DNA from 3 places in the Brevibacillus sp. TJ4 genome. Region 1 is predicted to be linked to each of the others. Evidence: riboswitches for the same ligand, from Rfam matches in the RefSeq annotation. Region 1 holds a riboswitch; each other region holds the start of a gene.
What was found. A riboswitch is a leader RNA that binds a small molecule or an ion and turns the genes downstream of it on or off. The one in region 1 is predicted to bind cyclic di-AMP.
Positions count from the first base shown of each region.

Region 2: linked by a shared signal. The riboswitch ahead of ACAF76_RS10130 (CAP domain-containing protein) and the one ahead of ACAF76_RS17465 (C40 family peptidase) in region 1 are both predicted to bind cyclic di-AMP.
Region 3: linked by a shared signal. The riboswitch ahead of ACAF76_RS03900 (ABC transporter ATP-binding protein) and the one ahead of ACAF76_RS17465 (C40 family peptidase) in region 1 are both predicted to bind cyclic di-AMP.

Region 1 is NZ_CP185865.1:3,565,215-3,571,664, forward strand. It holds gene liaF (cell wall-active antibiotics response protein LiaF) at 1-806, opposite strand, end outside; gene ACAF76_RS17450 (class I SAM-dependent methyltransferase) at 841-1,398, opposite strand; gene ACAF76_RS17455 (PspA/IM30 family protein) at 1,494-2,189, opposite strand; gene ACAF76_RS17460 (LiaF transmembrane domain-containing protein) at 2,256-2,663, opposite strand; cyclic di-AMP (ydaO/yuaA leader) riboswitch at 2,975-3,120, shown strand; gene ACAF76_RS17465 (C40 family peptidase) at 3,125-3,625, shown strand; gene ACAF76_RS17470 (response regulator transcription factor) at 3,882-4,601, shown strand; gene ACAF76_RS17475 (sensor histidine kinase) at 4,602-5,972, shown strand; gene ACAF76_RS17480 (cytochrome P450) at 6,171-6,450, opposite strand, start outside.
Region 2 is NZ_CP185865.1:2,068,667-2,075,116, reverse strand. It holds gene vanT (serine racemase VanT catalytic subunit) at 1-1,155, shown strand, start outside; gene ACAF76_RS10140 (catalase) at 1,234-2,820, opposite strand; gene ACAF76_RS10135 (hypothetical protein) at 3,107-3,511, shown strand; cyclic di-AMP (ydaO/yuaA leader) riboswitch at 3,659-3,814, shown strand; gene ACAF76_RS10130 (CAP domain-containing protein) at 3,828-4,550, shown strand; gene ACAF76_RS10125 (aminotransferase class I/II-fold pyridoxal phosphate-dependent enzyme) at 4,811-6,112, shown strand; gene ACAF76_RS10120 (acyltransferase) at 6,176-6,450, opposite strand, start outside.
Region 3 is NZ_CP185865.1:837,070-843,519, reverse strand. It holds gene ACAF76_RS03910 (osmoprotectant ABC transporter substrate-binding protein) at 1-380, opposite strand, end outside; gene ACAF76_RS03905 (ABC transporter permease) at 416-1,066, opposite strand; partial or broken gene ACAF76_RS03900 (ABC transporter ATP-binding protein) at 1,124-1,882, opposite strand; cyclic di-AMP (ydaO/yuaA leader) riboswitch at 2,077-2,210, opposite strand; gene ACAF76_RS03895 (AEC family transporter) at 2,443-3,336, opposite strand; partial or broken gene modB (molybdate ABC transporter permease subunit) at 3,495-4,178, opposite strand; gene modA (molybdate ABC transporter substrate-binding protein) at 4,156-4,962, opposite strand; gene ACAF76_RS03880 (substrate-binding domain-containing protein) at 5,338-6,285, shown strand; gene ACAF76_RS03875 (MFS transporter) at 6,426-6,450, opposite strand, start outside.

The DNA of each region.
Region 1 (6,450 bases):
TGCTCGGAGCGAAGAATGATGCTGCGGCTGATCCCGCCTTGCCGATGCCCGAAAACCTCGAGGTCGCCAATGCTCACATCCGCGGATACCGATACGGGGAGATCGACGGGCACGTAGATCGTCACATCGCCGATCCACCCTTCCACTGACAGCATCGCTTCTTCTTGTTCCAGCACGGCACGCGACAGGTCGATCACCACGTCGCCAATGCCGTGCCAAATCTGCATATGATGCAGCTCGAAGCGGCCGGAAGTGAGATGGAAATCGCCGATCAGGGAACTGCGAGACTCCTTTGGCCGCAGGACGCCCCCTGGCGACGCTGCTTTCTTCGCGTGAGACGAGGACGTCTGGTCGTACCTGGACCAGTCGTCCCGCTGCTTCGGTTCCGCCATCGGCTCTGCCTGCCGCACTGGCTCTTCTGCCTCGGCGCGCCAGACTTCGTGTATAGCATCGACATCTGCTTCTGCCTGCCGCTCCGGCGGGACGTCCTGCTTCTCCCGGTTTCGCGCCCGGAGCAAGCGAAAGCCCAGATAGATCAGCAAGATCGGTATCGCATAGTCGAACAAATCAAACAATCCGACGGAAAACCATATTTCGAGGGCAATCCCGATTCCGAGTACCAGCAAGACGCCCCCGCGGATTCGTTTGTTCTCGCTCCACAGGCGGGCCCCGAAATAGACGAGCACCATCGGCCACAAATCAAACAGGCTGAACGAAATCAGACCCAAGCTATCCAGTAAAAGCCCAATGCCAGTCAAAATGATCACGACACCGGCTATCATTTTGTGCAAGCGGGACAGTTTCACAAAAGTCTCCTCTCTTACGCCCCATGTTGACCTATCACGTATGCTTGTTTCGACAAATATAAATGAATGCAGGAGGAATATTAAGCAGCGTGAAGTCAATCTGTACAGGCGCAAAACGAGCCTTCAGCTCGGCATGAAGTTGCAATGAATATTGAAACGTGATGAAAAGCCCGCCCGGTGCAAGTACAGACTGGATTTCATCGAGTATCTTCGTGCGCAGATCTTGCGGAAAATTGGCAAACGGAAGACCTGACACGATCACATCGACTTTCTCAAAACCCAATTCCTCTACGTATTCACCAAGCCTCGTCGCCTCTTCCCGAATCGGCAAATTTGGAAAGCGCGATTGCAGCAGGGCTCGAAACTGCGGGTCTCGCTCCACGAGTACATACCCGGTACCTGGGCGTAACTGATCGTAAATTTCCTGTGTAAACGGACCTGTACCTGGTCCCAGTTCAAAAATGACGTCTGTCTCATTCCATTGAATATGACTCATAATTTTTTTGCACAAAAAGCGTGAGCTGGGGATTACGCTGCCTACCTGTCCCGGTTCAGCGATAAACCGACGAAAAAAGGCTAAAAAATCTGCCAAGAATCTGTACCTCCTAGTGGGAAAAGCAGCCTGAGCTAACAGGCTGCCTACTTGCCACAATCTATTCACTGCACGTCTCCGCCGTTCCTCCAGGCTTACACCTGCTCAGAGCTGACGGTCTCCGATTTTTTTTGTTTCATTTCTTCCTTGATTCTTGCCAATTCATCATCCAGCTCGTCTTTTTCCAACGCCGTGAAGGCTGAGTCCAGACCGATGCTGCTGCTGCGCCATTGACCGCTGATTTGTGCTTCCGTTTCCATCCGGATCACTTTTTCTTCCATGCGGGCAAAACCGCGTCCTGCTGTATGTTTCCCCATGCCTACGACTGCGTCATTGACGCGCTTTTGGGTGCGAGCCACTTGCGCTCGGGCCATCAGCGTGTACTTTTTGGCACGCATTTTATAGAACTCTTCCTTCAGCTCCGCCAACTTCTCGCGCATTTGACCGGCTGCCTCGGAAGCAGTATGGTACAGTTGCTCGTATTCCTCTACTCTGGCTTCATAGAGCTTCTTGTCAGCCAATGCTCTGCGCGCCAATTCCTCTTCGCCTTCTACGAGGGCGAGCTTCACCTGGCGATCGCGTTTTTCCACTTGTGCCTTGGCTTCCTCCAATTGCTGGCGGAATTTCTTCTCCTGTGCCACCTGGCGGGCGACAGCTACCTCGGCCTGACCGATTTCCACTTCCATGTCACGCATGTACTGATTCAGCATTACAACCGGATCTTCCATAGAGTCCAGCACGTCATTTACCGAAGCTACTGTCAAGTCACGCAATCTTTTAAAAATACTCATCTCATTTTCCTCCTCATCATATCACATCGGATTCTCGATTCAAAAGACTCTTGCTTAAACCTGTTGCTACTGTTTGTTTCGGGTCAGTCGTTCTTCCCACTGATCGAGTGATTCGGATTCCCGCAATACGCGCTTGGCCCATTGCCGCTCCCATTCAGATGGAGCCTGTTCGGAGTCGTCCTGAGAACGAATCAGCTTGTAACCGATGTAGATGACACCGATCGCCAGCAAGCTGGTAAAGAACAGATTCAGCTTTCCGATCAGCATCAGGAATCCAAAGAGAAAGATCAGCACTCCCCATATGCGGGAGCCGGTGCTTCGCATCATTTTGCGGATCCCGTACACCATGATCACAGCCGCGATCAACAGGCCGATGATGCGCCCTCCGTCGATCCCGATCAGGTCCAGCAATATCAAACCGCCGACCATCAAAAGGACTAGCCCGAGCAGTATCTTTCCAGACCGCTCTCCCATCTTATCCTTCCTCCTAACGACATCTGCTGGTGCATTTGCCAGGTTATCAACCTCATGGCCTTATTGTAGCCTTGTCTCCCTGTCTCCCATAACGGGCGGGCGATTGGTTTTTTTCTCCGTCCCTGGACGGATCGCCCTTCCAGCCTTGATCGGACAAGCTCCTTTACGCTCAGATATGTGCAGTCCACTACGCTTGTCAAAAAAATAGGTTACACATTTCGACGGAATATTGTGACGAAAATGTGAACGAAACGATAAAAAAGAAGGAAATGCCTCTTATGCATGGAATACGTAGGGCTATGTGTAAAAAAATATCGAAAATGCCGAATTCCATTTCTTCTATATGGAAGCGGGGGAACCATGTTTTTGGGGTGAATGGCTGTGGAAACCGCACAGTCTAGGGAAACCTTTCTACCGAACCCTTCAGCTAACCTCGTAGGCCGATGAGAGGAGCAGTATTCTTGCGTAAGGTTCTCGTTTCATTCGTCATTGCCGGAATGCTTATTGGGGGAGCTGGCACAGCGCATGCAGCTGAGCAGACAGCACTGATGCAAGTAGTCGATGAGCTGTATGGCGTCCCTTACAAGAGTGCTGGCAAGACTACAAAAGGGTTTGACTGCTCTGGATTTACACATTACGTCTTTGAGAAGCTCGGTGTAGAGCTGCCGCAAAATTCGGCATCCCAGTATCAAGTGGGGACGCCCGTCGAAAAAAAGGATTTGCAGCCGGGTGATCTGGTATTTTTCAATACCAACGGCCGCAGCATCTCTCATGTGGGCATCTACATCGGGGAAGGAATGTTTGTACACTCTGAATCAGGCCGTGGCGTCGTCAACACCAAGTTGAACGATCCGTACTACTGGAGCAAGCGTTACGTGGGAGCGAAGCGAATCAGCATCCCCGCTCTGGAGGAAAAGCCGGAAGCTGTGGCAGAACCAGCCACTGAACCGGCGGCTGAGTAAGAGTGGAGCCTTGCCGAACGAGGCAAAGGCTTATGGTTGGCTACATAAAAAAAAGCCAGGGACGCATGTCTCTGGCTTTTTCTGACTTTATTTAGTACCTGGTGTCAAGACGTGGCAGTGATCAGCAACCGCTTATCCAGTTGCCACTTTTCCTTGATTCTTCTACCGACGCTTTCCGGGAAAGCATGATATGATAGGAAGAAACAAGCTGACTGGATACGATTTACGATTATAGAAGGCATGGGAGGTTATAGCAGTGCGCGAACATATTTTCATCGTGGATGATAACCGTGAGATCATCGAGCTGCTGGAAGATATTCTGGAAAACGAAGGATTCCAGGTATCCTCCGCAGAGGATGGCGCAGACGCTCTCGTGCAACTAAAACAAGGCAGCACGCCAAACCTGATACTGCTCGACATTATGATGCCGAATATGAGCGGGTACGAATTGTGCTCGCAGATTCGCCGCGAATGGGATGTGCCGATCTTGTTCTTGAGTGCAAAAGGCAAAGCAGTCGACAAGGTGGTCGGCTTCGAAATCGGAGCAGACGATTACATCACCAAGCCTTTCGACACAGAGGAATTGCTCGCTCGCATCCGCGCCCATCTGCGCCGCTATGAACGCATCCGCAAGCAGTCCGAAGAACAGGTGGAAAGCGACACAAAGACAGCGCCGATCACTGTCCTCCGGTTCAAAGGGCTTGACATCCACAAAGAGACGTATTCGGTCTACGTCGATTCGCAAAAGGTCGAGCTCTCCACGAAAGAATTTCAACTGCTGACGTTTCTTGCCGAGAATGCGGGGATCGTCTTTACGCGGGAACAAATCTACGACCGCGTCTGGGGATACGGGTACGGCTCACTCAACACGGTTACCGTCCACATCAAAAATTTGCGGGAGAAGCTGGAGATGAATCAGCAGTTCATCAAGACACAGTGGGGAACAGGCTATGTGTTTATCGGGGAGAAGGTCTAAATGAGCCTGCGCAACAAACTGTTTCTCTCTTTTATCGGCCTGATTGCCTTGAACTTTTTGCTGTTCCGCTTTGTCTTTGAAGATTTGATTGTGGAGCAGTTGAAGACGGATCGGCACATCCAGTACCAAAATGAGAAAAAAGCCGCGGAAAAGGTGCAGATGATCCAGATGCTGCGTTCGCTCAACTACAAGGACCCGGAAGAGCTGAAGGAATTGGAGGAAGCCCTGCCGGAAGACCTGATGTATCGGATGATCGTAAAGGACGCCAACGGCAATGTGATCTTTTCCAAGACGTCATACAGCTTTGACCTGAAGATCCCGCCGTCCAGCACACCGCTATACATGGATCAGGGGCACGATCTGACTATCGTCGGCGAGTACCACTACCAGCACGACTCCCGCGAGACGATCATCTACTTTTACACCGACGTGTACGACATCATGGCGAGCAAAGGCGTTTCGATGATGATCTGGTTTATCTACGGAACCCATCTCTTGATCGGTCTGGTGCTGGTCTGGCTGTTCGTCCGTTGGATTTTAAAACCCGTCAACGATCTGTCCCGTGTCACACAGGAAATCCGCGATGGCAAACGGCTCGTCTCCTTCTCATACCGCAAGCACGACGAGTTCGGCCAACTGTTCCACTATTTTCGGGCAATGGTCGATGAGCTGCGCATATCGGAGGATCGCCAGTCGGAATTGATTTCCGCAGTCGCACACGATTTCCGTACGCCTCTGACCACGATCAAAGGGTACGCTTCCTACATTTCCTCCGGGCGCGTCACAGACCTGGAACGAATCCAGAAGCAGATGAAAAAGATCGAGCAGAAGACGTCCGATATGGAGCTGCTGCTGGACGAGCTGCAGGATTTTACCCAGAACAACTCGGAAATTTTGCTCAATGTCAGCCGTATCCACGTAAAAAATTTTATGAAGAGCATCATCGAGGACTATCTCGTGCGCATCAAGGAAGCCGGCCTTTCCTTCCACTGGAAGCTGCGCGTGTCCAACGAACTGCACATTGAAGCGGATGAAGGAAAGCTGCGGCGGGTCATGGAAAACCTGATCAACAACGCGATCTACTACAACAAGCCGAACGGCTCGATCCTGATTACCTGCGACCAGCGGGATGGCCATGTGCTGTTCTCCGTGATCGACAAAGGCGAGGGCATCTCCCAGGAGGACCAGGAGCGAATCTTCACCAAGTTTTACCGTGCGGACAAATCGCGCAATCGCAACAACGGCGGAACCGGTCTCGGGCTTTCCATCTGTCAGAGCATTGTTCGCCGCCACGGCGGGGAAATTAGCGTAAACAGCGAGTTGGGCGTGGGCAGCGCATTTTCGTTCACGATTCCGTTTTCCCCCGCATAGTTTATTTACGTTTATTGTTTATTTATCGTTTTTTAATAATTAGTTGATAAAATATTTTTTGTAAACATTTGCTTTCCAGTGATAAATAACCCCCAGTTTGGTATCTGGCACTTGAGCGGCGCAACCGTAAGTGAGTAGATGCCTTTTTTTTTGCCTGTAAACGAAACGATGCCAAGCCTTCGCAGCTTGGCATCTTGCTTATGAGCGTTTCTCCAGCCGCATCGGCAGGCCGTTTTTTGGCCTGAGCGTGACCAGCGGCTCCGGTTCTACGACTTGTCCCGGTTCTTTTAAATGCAGCCGGTAGCGCTGGGCGATCGTCGCCAGGAGCAGCGCCGCTTCCATCAAGGCGAAGTTGTTGCCGATACAGATGCGCGGTCCGCCGCCAAACGGGAAGTAGGCGAACGCCGGGATACGCTTGAGCAAATCCCCGGCGAAGCGCTCGGGCATAAAGCGTTCCGGCTCGTCGTAATAGCGCGGG
Region 2 (6,450 bases), 1.5 Mb from region 1:
GTGCGAAAGAAAAAACCGGAACGAACTGCTACCGGACGCGCCTGGATTGAGCTCAACCTCGATCATCTGGGTCACAATCTGCACGCGATCAGACAGCTTCTGCCGAGTACATGCGAGGTCATGGCAGTCGTCAAAGCAAACGCATACGGCCATGGAGACGCCATTATCGCAAACGAGTTGAACCGATTGGGGGTTCGCGCGTTTGCCGTGGCAAGCCTGTCGGAAGGAATTCGATTGCGTCGCCAGGGGATAAAAGGAGACATCCTCGTCCTCGGCTATACGCATCCCGACGAGATTTTTCGCCTGATCCGGCATCGGCTGATCCAGACCGTACTCGATGCCGACTACGCCCATGCGATCAGCGGTTTGGGCAAAACGATTCGCGTGCATGTGAAAATCGACACGGGAATGCGGCGACTCGGGGAACCGTACGACAACCTTTCCGCCATCCGCGCCATCTACTCCTCCCCGAACCTGTCGGTAGAGGGCATCTACACCCATCTGGCGGTGTCGGACAGCCTTCAGGCTGACGATCGCGCATATACAGACGAACAAATCAGGCGTTTTCAGTGGAGCGTGGAGCAAATCAAGCGCATGGGCTTCGAGCCGGGGAAGGTTCATGTTCACAGCAGCTACGGCGTGCTGAACGATTCAGAAGGCAGTTTTGATTTCGCGCGCATGGGCATCGCCTTGTACGGCTTGCTCAGCAGACCGGATGAGCAGACAAGGCGCTCCGTCGACCTTCGCCCCGTCCTCTCGTTGAAAGCCAGAGTCGCCGCCGTAAAAGAGCTTGCCCCAGGTGATTCGCTTGGATATGGACGGGCGTTTACGGCGACGCGTCCGACACGCATTGCAGTGCTGGCAATCGGCTATGCAGACGGAATTCCCCGCAGCTTGTCAGGCTCGCAGGCAGCCGTGCTGATCCACGGCAAGCGCGCCCCGGTCATCGGTATGATCTGCATGGATCAGATGATGGTCGATGTGACGGAGATTCCGGAGACGCGGGCTGGAGATGTCAGCACGATCATCGGGCAGGACGGCACGGAAGTCATTTCCGCGGAACAAATGGCTGCAGCCGCCGGGACGATCGCCAATGAATGGCTCAGCCGTCTGGGAACACGCCTGGAACGAGTGGCAGTCCGATCGAAGCAATAGGCTGGAAACTTTCTTCGTTAATATAGAAAGGAGCGGCTCCTTTTGTGCAGCCGCTCCTTTTACCTATTTCCCAACCGATCAATACGGGTCTGCCTTGTGTCCTTGTTGCTCCGCCTGCTTCACGGCTTTGCCTGCGTCGGGCTCGCCCATCGGTCCGCTCAATCGGCTGGTGCCGCCTCTCGTTCCTGCCTTCTCGACCCCTTCTCTCACACGACGCCCGTAATCCTCATCTGCCTTGGTGAAGTATTCAACCATTTTGTCTACGATCCGCTTGTCGCACTGGCTGAGAGCCGCTACCAGGTTGCTGATCAGATCTTCTCTCTCCCAGTCCTCCATCATCCGATAGCGCTCGCCAGGCTGTTTGAAATCGTTGGTGCGATCGATTTTTTGCCGCACGACTTTGCCCTCGACGTACGGTTCGTAATCCTTCGCCTGCTGGTTCGCTTCATCCAGGCCGCCCAATGTCGACGGCTCGTAGTTGATATGCCGTTGCTTGCGGTCTACCTTGTAGAGCATTTGTCCGCCTTCCAGATTGGTTGCCACATGTTTTTTCGGCGCATTGACGGGAAGCTGTAGGTAGTTGGCGCCTACGCGGTAACGCTGTGTGTCGGAGTAGGAAAACGTCCTGCCCTGCAAGAGCTTGTCGTCGGAGAAATCGAGTCCGTCGACGAGTACCCCTGTACCGAATGCAGCCTGTTCGACTTCTGCGAAATAGTTTTCCGGGTTTTTGTTCAGGACCATTTTCCCGATCGGCAAAAACGGGAACTGATCCACTGGCCAGATCTTCGTCGGGTCGAGCGGATCAAAATCAAGCTCGGGATGATCGTCGTCACTCATAATCTGGACGCACATCTCCCACTCCGGATACTCGCCCCGTTCAATCGCTTCGTACAAATCTTGCGTGGCATGATTGAAGTTTTTCGCCTGAATTTCATCCGCTTCTGCTTGCGTCAAGTTTTTGATTCCTTGCAAGGGCTCGAAGTGGTATTTGACCAGGACCGCCTCTCCCTTGTCGTTGACCCATTTGTACGTATTTACGCCCGATCCTTGCATCTGCCGGTAGTTGGCAGGGATGCCCCACGGAGAGAAGAGATACGTAATCATATTGGTCGCTTCCGGCGTGTTGCTGATAAAGTCAAAAATTCGCTCCACGCTTTGGATGTTGGTGACCGGGTCCGGTTTGAAGGCGTGCACCAGATCGGGAAATTTCATTGCATCGCGGATAAAAAAGACTTTCAGATTGTTTCCGACGAGGTCCCAGTTTCCATCTTCCGTATAAAACTTGACAGCAAAGCCGCGTGGGTCGCGCAGTGTTTCCGGGGAGTGGATCCCGTGAATAACCGTTGAAAAACGTACGAATACAGGGGTTCTTTTGCCTGCTTCCTGGAACAGCTTGGCCCGCGTATATTTGGAGATCGGCTCATCCCCTGCTTTTCCGTACGCTTCGAAATAGCCGTGGGCTCCCGCGCCTCTGGCATGTACGACGCGTTCTGGAATTCTTTCACGGTCAAAGTGTGTGATTTTTTCGAGAAAATCGTAGTTTTCCAATACCGTCGGACCACGATTGCCCACCGTTCGCAAATTCTGGTTATCGGTAATCGGGTGCCCCTGTCGGTTGGTCAGGGTGTTTTTGTCTTCCACAGTGCCGTTCTTGTTGTCGTCCATTTCTCTTCCCTTCCCTTTCGTAGTAAAAAATGCTGTCGTGTGAATGTTTTCCATAAGAGGGGGGCTTTATGCAAGTCTAGCAGGAATTGCGTCTAAGCCTTGTCCAACAAGAAAAAACGTACAAATGAGGGGTTTGTTCAAGAAATGGTTGCTCGTCCTCCACCGTTAGCCGTTACAAAAAAATGGAAATATCAATAAAGTAGTATTGTCCCGCCAGATAGAAAAGAAAGGAGTGAAGCATATGACAGACCGCGAAAATAATAGTCTTGAAAGAGGGACACGACGCGTGCGTTCTCGCCGTGAAGAAAATGCTACTGTGCGAAGCAGTGGTCTCTTGCAAAACAACCAGGCTGTGACGATCGATGCCCACATCGACGTCGTCAACCAAAACCTCGAGGAAGTAGTCATCCGCATGCAGGTTCTGGACTGGGGCAACACGGTTACGCAGACCAATCCGGTATCTACTCTCGTCGATGTCACTCAAGTCGTCCCTGGCAATACGCGCGTCACGTTCAACGCAGCAGTCCCCTCTGCAAACCACTATGAAATCCGACTCACTGTAGAAGATCCCGGCAGCGAAAACGTACAAATTACGACCTACGGACGTACCGCCCTCGGCGGTGGCGTTCTGAATGGCTACACTGTCTTGAACAGCCAATTCTCGCCTCTGGATATCGACATCTGCTTGTAACCGGTGCGGACATGTAATTGATAAAGAGAGAGTATGCTCACCCCCCATACTCTCTCTTTTCTTTGCCTTCTTCCTGATAGTTTTACATAGGCTGCCAATAATTACAGGTAGTTTTCCCATGCGATCGTCTGTTATTCTTGTACATGCCAAACAAACCAGCCGAAACTTTCCGGGAACGGAGAGTGCGGGGGATTTTTTTTTTGCGAAGGACTTGCTTCGCATGGGGTGAATCGCCATTGGCGTAGGGGTGTTTCCTCAACCCGAATCCGACAACTAACCTCGTAGGCAAAAAAAAGGAGACGATAACAGTATGAACATGAAACGCATTCGCAATATAAGCATCGCGATGGTCATGGGCTTGGGATTGGGATTGACCAGCTTGACTGGCACTGCATCGGCAGCATCCTGGTGCCCGCCACAGGCAAAGAACATGACAGCAGGAGCTCCATTTGCTTCCCTGAAACAATATAGCAATTTCAAACAGTGGATTCCGTACACGATGAACGGAAACTACTTCCCTCAATATGGCGGGCAAATGAACCAGTACGTTCCGGTTCAGCCAAAACCGGCAGCACCGCCGCAGCAACAACAAGTTGTTCCAGCTCCGGCACCAGCTCAAACCCAGCCGGCACCAGCACAGACACAACCGGCTACTGGACAACAAGGGGATGCAGCCTCCTTCACCAAGCAAGTCGCTGACCTGGTAAACCAGGAACGTGCAAAAGCAGGTCTGGCTCCGCTGCAAATGGATGAAGCGCTGAATAAAGTGGCGACTGCCAAGGCAAATGACATGGCGCAAAACAACTACTTCAGCCACACCAGCCCGACGTACGGCTCTCCATTTGACATGATGAAACAATTTGGCATCTCCTACCAAACAGCAGGAGAAAACATTGCCATGGGGCAACGCAGCCCGGAAGAAGTTATGACACAATGGATGAATAGCCCGGGTCACCGCCAGAACATTTTGAATGGTTCCTTCACCAAAATCGGCGTTGGCTATGTAAATGGCTACTGGGTCCAAACATTTGCTGGATAAGAACGGGACAAAAACCATGCTTCCATCAGGAGCATGGTTTTTTTACATACCGCACCGAGGAACGAATACTACCTGTGCCCGATTCGAGAAAAATCCTTCGCCGCCGGATGACAAATGCGTATAGATACGCTATCTTTAACGTGTAAGAATGATTGTGTACAGGATTACGCGACTGTAAACATTTGATTTCTGATAATGAAGTCGCTCATTCACTTTCACAAACCCATTTGTCTGATGGAAAACAAAAGAGGGAGGCTATCATGCATTCACTGGCTTCACAACTGAACCAAACAATTCAGCGGGAAAATCCGCACGTGTTCCACATGCTGTCGCATATCGGCAGACTTATCTACTTCCCCAAAGAAGGCATTCTCAGCCAATCCGCTGAAGCAAAGGCAAAAGCCAAAAAATACAACGCAACGATCGGCATCGCGTTGGAAGACGGACAGCCGATGCACCTGAAGGTCATCCAGGATACGCTTTCTGCCTATAATCCGAAAGATTTGTACGAGTACGCGCCGCCAGCCGGAAAACCTGAGCTGCGAAGCGCATGGCGCAAAAAAATGATCGAGGAACAGCCAGGTCTCGCTTCCAAATCCTTCGGCAACCCGATTGTCACCAATGCTTTGACCCACGGGTTGAGCGTAGTTGCTGATCTGTTCGCCGATCAAGGGGACAGTGTTATCGTCCCCGACAAAAACTGGGAAAACTACGAGCTGACCTTCTCGGTTCGCCGTGGTGCAGAAATGGTCTACTATCCGCTTTACAACGAAAAAATGACGTTCAACGCAGCCGGGCTGAAAGAGGCCATTTTGGCGCAACAGGGCAAAGGAAAAGCGATCGTCGTGCTCAACTTCCCCAACAACCCGACCGGCTACACGCCTGGAGCAGAGGAAGGAAAAGAGATCGTAGAAGCTCTCCTCGCAGGTGCGGAAGCTGGCATCAATATTGTCGTAGTGACGGATGACGCCTATTTTGGTCTGTTCTTTGAAGATTCACTGAAAGAATCCCTGTTCGCCAACTTGAGCGAGCTGCACCCCCGTATTCTGCCGATCAAGGTCGACGGCGCTACCAAGGAAGAGTACGTCTGGGGCTTCCGTGTCGGCTTCATCACGTACGGCGGCGGCTCTGCCGATTTGCTTGGCGCACTGGAACAAAAAACACTGGGGATCATCCGCTCGACAATTTCCAGCGGACCGCATCCATCGCAAACCTTCGTCCTGCATGCTCTTACTTCTGACGAGTTTGCCCAGCAAAAAGCAGAAAAGTTCGAGATTATGAAACGACGCGCCAACCGCGTGAAGGCGATTCTGGACAGCGGAAAGTACGATGACGCCTGGAGCTACTATCCGTTCAACTCCGGTTACTTTATGTGCCTGAAGCTGAAAACCGTCGATGCCGACACCTTGCGCTCACATCTTTTGGAAAAGTATGGCGTCGGTACAATCGCACTGGGCGACACCGATCTGCGCATCGCTTTCTCCTGCATCGAGGAATCCGATATTGATGAGCTGTTCTCCTTGATCTACAGCGGCGTAAAGGATCTGGAACAGGCGAAATAAACGACAGCAAAACAATCCGGGGCTATCCAAACGTCTTCTGACGCAGGATAGCCCCGGTTTCATTTACATCGCTTCTTTTCGTACATTGTCGGCAACAGGAATCGCTCTCTTCTGCTTCTTCGGCGCCGACCCCACCAGCAGATAGCCAAACGGTATTTTGCTAATGCCATACGAGACGCCAAAGGAAATGAGAGAACACAGTACAAAGGCAACAAAGCTGCCCATGATTCCCGTGTGGAACAGCTCCACGGAACGCAAGCCCTTCATCACGTACGTCAGCACCAGCGCATGGACGAGATACGCCCCGAACGAATGTTTGCCGAATTCCGTCAGCCATG
Region 3 (6,450 bases), 1.6 Mb from region 1:
TACGTGTTGTCAAACCCGTAAGACGGGAACCACATCTGGTCAAACTTTTCTGCCACGCCGTTTTTCACCAGTTCAAACGCTTCTTGCGGGTCTTTGCTGAACTCCTCCAGTCCCAGGCTGCTCGTCAAGTCCGTACCGACGTAGCGGGCCGAGGCAATCTGGATGTCGTCGTTCTCCATCGCTTGCAGTACGATCGGCGTACTTCCCAATCCACCGACAAGCTGGGTTTTGATATCAGTCTTGTCTTCGATCAATTGCTGCAAAATATGGGCGAGGATCGTCCCCTCCGAAGTCGGCTGATGGCCGATCTTTACCACGTCACTCGATCCGCATCCAGCCAATAACGCCAGGCTGAACATGGATACAAACATCATCTTTATCCAGTTTTTCTTCATCTCTGTAGTCCCCCTCATTTTCAATCGGCGCGCTTTGCCCGCAGTCCTTTCGGCGTGCAGACACCTTGTATCTTTCTCGTAATGAAATCAGCGATCATCGCCAGCATTGCGGTTGCGAGCGCACCGGTAATCAACATGTTGTTGTTCGCAACCCCAAGTCCGGTGAAGACGAAGTAGCCGAGCCCACCGCCGCCGATGACGGCCGCCAGTGTAGCCCAACTGATCGTGTAGATCGTCGCCGTGCGAAACCCGCCCATGATGATCGAGATCGCCATCGGCAGTTCGACTTTCCACAAAATCTGCAAGCTGGTCATGCCCATCCCGCGCGCTGCCTCGACCAGCGCAGGATCGACCTCTTTAATCCCCGTATACGCGTTCCGGACCATCGGCAGCAACGAATAGAGAAAGAGAGCGAAGATGGCCGGGACCGCTCCGATCCCCAGCAGCGGAATCATAAAGCCAAGCAAGGCAAGGCTGGGAATCGTCTGTAAAATGTTGACAAATCCCATTACGTAACGGTTGATCGTTTTCGTCCGGGTCAGGATGATCCCGAGCGGAACAGCGATCAAAAAACCGCCCATGACAGCCAGAAAAGAAATATAGCTGTGCTCCCAGACCAGGGTCAGGATTTGTTCACGTCGCTCCACCAAAAATTGCATAAAGTCATTCATGTCATCACCCCGCTGTTAGGATATACCCAAGCGCGGTAGCTGCACCGTCTTTTTCGCGGCAGTTGCGGCGGCACCGCGCTCCTGGGCTGTGCGCAGACGCTTGGAGCCGATAAAGCTGGCCACAAACTCGTTAGCTGGCCGCTGCAGTATTTTTTCCGGCGTGTCAAGCTGGACGACCTGCCCGTCTTTCAACAGACAAATGCGGTCGGCGATCTTGATCGCTTCATCCATATCGTGCGTCACAAAAACAATCGTCTTGTTGATCGTCTTTTGCAGATGGACGAAGTCATCCTGGAGCTGCTCCCGGCTGATCGGGTCCAGAGCGCTAAACGGTTCATCCATCAAGATAATCGGCGGATCGGCGGCCATCGCCCGAATCACGCCTACACGCTGTTGTTGACCCCCGCTCAGCTCGGCAGGATAGCGGTGCTTGAACACCTTGGGATCGAGTCCCACCATATCCAGCAATTCATCGACTCGCTGTTCGTATTTGGCAGCGTCCATTTTTTTCAATTTTGGGACTAGTGCGACGTTTTGACCGATAGTCATATGCGGAAACAAGGCGATTTGCTGAATCACATATCCGATATTTCGCCTCAGCTCAACAGGGTTTGCCAAAGCGATGTCTTCCCCGTTGATCTCGATCTTGCCCGAAGACGGCTCGATCAGGCGGTTGATCATCTTCATCGTCGTCGTCTTTCCGCAGCCACTCGGGCCAATCAGGACGAACAGCTCTCCTGCCTTGATCTGCAAATCCAACCCCTTGATGATCGACACATCCCCGATGCTCTTCTTGACTTGGTGAAAGGTAATCATCTTCATCGCTCCTTTTTTGATTTTTTCCAAACAAAAAGACGAAGCATGCTCTTGGTCAGGGCCCTTCCCGACTAAAGCAGTGCTTCGTCTTCACTTTCCAAATTATGGAAAACGAACGCTTGAATGACTCCCAGCAGATAGCCCAAAGAGAGCTGTTGCTGCTACGCAAAACAAGCGGATGATGAAACGTAATATGCAGATCCTGCTTTAGCCGACGAGGTTAGCTGACGGGTAGGATGGCAGTTTGCACCCCTTCTGTTTACACAGAATTAACCCCAAAAATGGTTCCCCCGCTTCCGTCTGTGACGGAACTAGGCCCGATATGAAGTTTGATGGTCCCTCTTCCTTCATCTCCTCTGCCTCATGTACGAGTCTGTACGTAATAAGTTACCATAATATCGGATACCCCTCAATTCTGAAAATTCATCATATACGTGAGCTAACCTGCCTCAGAGCGAGTTAACCGGAATCAAGGGACACCTTTCAAACGTATCCTCCCATTTCCTTGCATATTCACGCTAAGCGGTCCCGAAGTGCCTATCTCAGCCGCGCCGCTACAGCTATTGCAGGATGTGCAGCAAAAACGTCAACGTCCCGACAGACATCACAGTCGTCACCAGCACGCTGCTGGAGACAAATTGCGGCCTGGCGTTGAACTGGATCGCGTACATCGCCGTCGTCGCCGCAGATGGCATCGCCGCCAAAATGATCAGTACATTCTGCAAAAGCGGGTCGATCGGAAACATGAGACAGATCAAATAGGCGAGCACTGGGGAAGCGACAAGCCGAATCACGCTGGCGACACTTAGCTCCCGCCAGTTCAGCTCTTTGGCTGACACGTTGGCCAACTGCATCCCGAGAATCAGCATGACTACAGGAATCCCCGCCTGCGCCACGAGGTCAATCGCCTGGTAGTAGCTGTCCGGAATGACGATGTGCGCCTGCTGGAGCAAAATCGCAACGATAAACGCGTGGTTGGACGGCTGCTTCAGCACGTTGCGGACGGCATCCTTCACCCCGCCCTTGCCGCGGGAAGCAAAATAGACGCCGAACACACCCATGATAATCCCGTGGAACACCATAATTTGCACCGCGTAGTCAAACCCCGCCTCCCCGTAGGCGAACAAAATGATCGGGGTTCCGTAGTTCCCGCTGTTCATAAACGCTGTAGAGAGCATCATGGCACTCTCCTGCTGCCTATCGTACTTGAAGCACTTCGCCGTCAGGTAGGTGATCCCGATCAGCCCCAACGTCAAGAGCATCGAGATGACGATAATGTAAAAAAGCTGCATGTCCAGCGGCGTCTTGTAAAAGGTGCGAAACACCAGCGCCGTCGACAGGACGTAGATGGCAAGCGTGGAAATCGGCTTGAGATCGAGTTTGTAAATCCGCTGCAAAACGTAGCCAGAAAAAAATATCAGCAGTACCGGCATGATGACTTCCAAAAAAATCATGTCTCTCCCTCTTCCGCATTCGTTCATTCATACGCTCCCAGTATACCAGAGAGCGAACAGAAAAAAGCCGATTCCCGCATCTTTTCATCGGGCAACCGGCTTCGTTTTACTCGTTATGCGCATGTCATTTTCACCACAGCCAGCTCCTCCGGACGCCGTCATTCCTGCTTCACCCGGACCACGAGCAGCATCAAGAAGGAAATACAGACAATCGAAATCACCCACAGCCAGGCCATGTGCATGTTCCCGGAATCCATGGCGACGTAAATGGCGGTCGGGATGGTTTGCGTCTGTCCGGGAATATTGCCGGCAAACATCAAGGTAGCGCCAAACTCCCCCAGCGCCCTGGCAAAGCTCAATACGCATCCGGTGAGCAGGGCGCGTGACGCCAATGGAATCGAGATGAACAAAAACACTTTCCATTCCCCCGCTCCATCGACTCTCGCCGCTTCCTCAATATCCGGGTTTACTCCGAGAAAGCCGGATTTGGCGGATTGGTACATCAGCGGAAACGCCACTACCACCGCAGCCACGACAGCCGCCCACCAGGTAAAGATGATCGGCCGCGAAAACAATCACTCGATTGCTTGTCCAGCGAAGCTGTTGCGGCCAAAACAGACGATCAGGAAAAACCCGACGACCGTTGGGGGCAGCACCATCGGCAGCATGAGTATCGTCTCCACCACGGCTTTTCCGGCAAAATGCGGTCTGGCCAAAAGCCGCCCCGTCAAGGTTCCCAATAGCACGACGGCAAGTCCCGCCACGACCGCTACCTGTACAGAAAGCCAGATGGGACTAATGAACTCCGACAAAAAGGCATCATTGCGCAGCAGTAAATCCATACTTCTCGAACACCTGGATTGCTGCGTCGCTCTGCAGGTAGTGGTACAAGTCTTTGGCTGCTTCGTAATGAGCCGACTGCTTGATCACTCCGACCGGATAAATCACCGGCGAATGGGTAGCCGGATCGGCGGTGGCGACGATGCTCACCTGTTCGGAGGCAATCGCGTCGGTCTTGTAGACGATTCCCGCGTCCACGTTCCCCGTCTCGACGTAGGACAGCACCTGGCGCACGTCCTTGGCGTACACCATTTTTGCCTCGACATCCTGCCAAATCCCGAGCTTCTCCAGCGATTCCTTGGCATATTTGCCTGCCGGCACCGACTCCGGCATCCCGATCGAGATCTTGTCCACTTCCTCTTTGCCGAGATCGGCAAACCCTGTCACTGCCGTGCTGTCTTTCGGTACAACCAGCACGAGCGCATTGCCCAGCAGGTCTACCCCGTCTTCTTCCGCAATGATCCCGTCTTGCACCAGCTTCGTAAACGTATCCTCTGCTGCCGAAACGTACACGTCAACCGGCGCTCCCTGGGAAATTTGCTGCTGCAGCGCACCGGAGCTGCCAAAGTTGAAGCGCAGTGTAACTTCCGGTCGCTCCTGCTTGTATGTACGCTGAATCTCATCCATGGCATCCTTCAGGCTCGCTGCCGCAGAAACGATCAGCTCGACTTGTTGCCCATTCCCCGATGCGCCGGGCGCTTGTGCCTCGCCCTGCTGATTGGAGCAGGCTGTCAGAGACAAAAGTAGAAAGAAAAAACCAGAGAGAATTGCCAAACGCTTTTTCATACGACTCCCCCACATTCAGAATATAATTAATTATAACTAATTATATCTTATTATAACATTCTCTCATCATCAATGACTTTTCTTCTCTGCCTTGAGGATCTGCTGCCCGTTCATCTGTGCCGGGCTGATTCGCGGGCATAAGCACGTGATCCGCGTGTGCTGTCACGACTGGCGAAAAGCGAACCAGACAGCCGCTTCGCTGTTGATCTCGCCAGAAATCTTTGCAGCCATTCCGGATTCGTATTGTCGTTTTTCCCCATGTGTTGTACCTTTAATTCAGCCATTGTTCTTCGTCATTTGCCACAACGATACCAGGCACCCGTTTTTATCATTACCTATATCCCGTTATAACAAGATAAAACAGGAAGTGATGATATGACTTCGAATTCCTCCTATACCATAGAAGAGGTTGCCCAACTGCTGAAAATATCAAAACTGACCGTCTACGACCTGATCAAAAAAGAGGAGCTTTCCGCATACCGCGTAGGCAGGCAGATGCGGGTGGACCACGCCGATCTGGAGAGGTACAAAGCGCGCAACCGGACGGGGAGTGCCGCTGGGGATCAGCCTGCTGGCAGAGAACTGCTGCTGCGGGAACCTGCCAAGCCTGCCAAGCAGAACAAACAGCAGGCGATCATCAGTGGACAGGACATCGTGCTGGACATGCTGAGCAAGTACATCGAGACGCACACCTCGATAACGCCGCTGCGCCAGTATACGGGCAGCCTGAACAACCTTTGGTCGATGTACAACGGCGAGTGCGACATCGCCAGCGTCCATCTGTACGACGGAGACACGGGCGAATACAACCTCCCCTACGTCAAACGCATATTGGTCTGCCAGCCATTCATCATGTTGAATCTCGTCTGCCGCACTGCGGGAATTTACGTGCAGCGCGGAAATCCGAAAAAGATCCAGACGTGGCGCGATTTGGCCAACCCGCACACAACTATCGTCAATCGCGAAAAAGGGGCCGGGGCACGCGTGCTGCTGGATGAACAGCTACGAATCAACGGAATCGCCAGGGAAGACGTAAACGGATACGAGCACGAGCTGACCAGCCATTTTTCCGTCGCTTCTGCTGTCGCCAGCGGGCAGGCCGATGCCGGTGTCGGGATCGAAAATGCCGCCAAAATGGTAAACGTCGATTTTATCCCGATGATCAAAGAGCAGTACGATCTTGTCATTTTGAAAAGAAAAGACAACCTGGAATTGCGCAATGCCATCCAGAAAGCTCTCCAATCCAGCGATTACCTGGAACAGCTCGCACAGTTAAACGGCTACGACCTGAGCCTGACCGGCACATTGATTTACGAGTCGTAAGCCGCGAAAAAGCGTCAACGGATCGTTTCGATGAGGAACGAATCCTTTGACGCTTTTCTTTTCTGTTGCCTGCAATGAGCCAGCAAATGGTGCGACTGGGTGAACTATGCCGCCAAAACCGCTGTTTTCTGTAAGTCTGGCTACGAGTCCGAACTGCTCCGATCG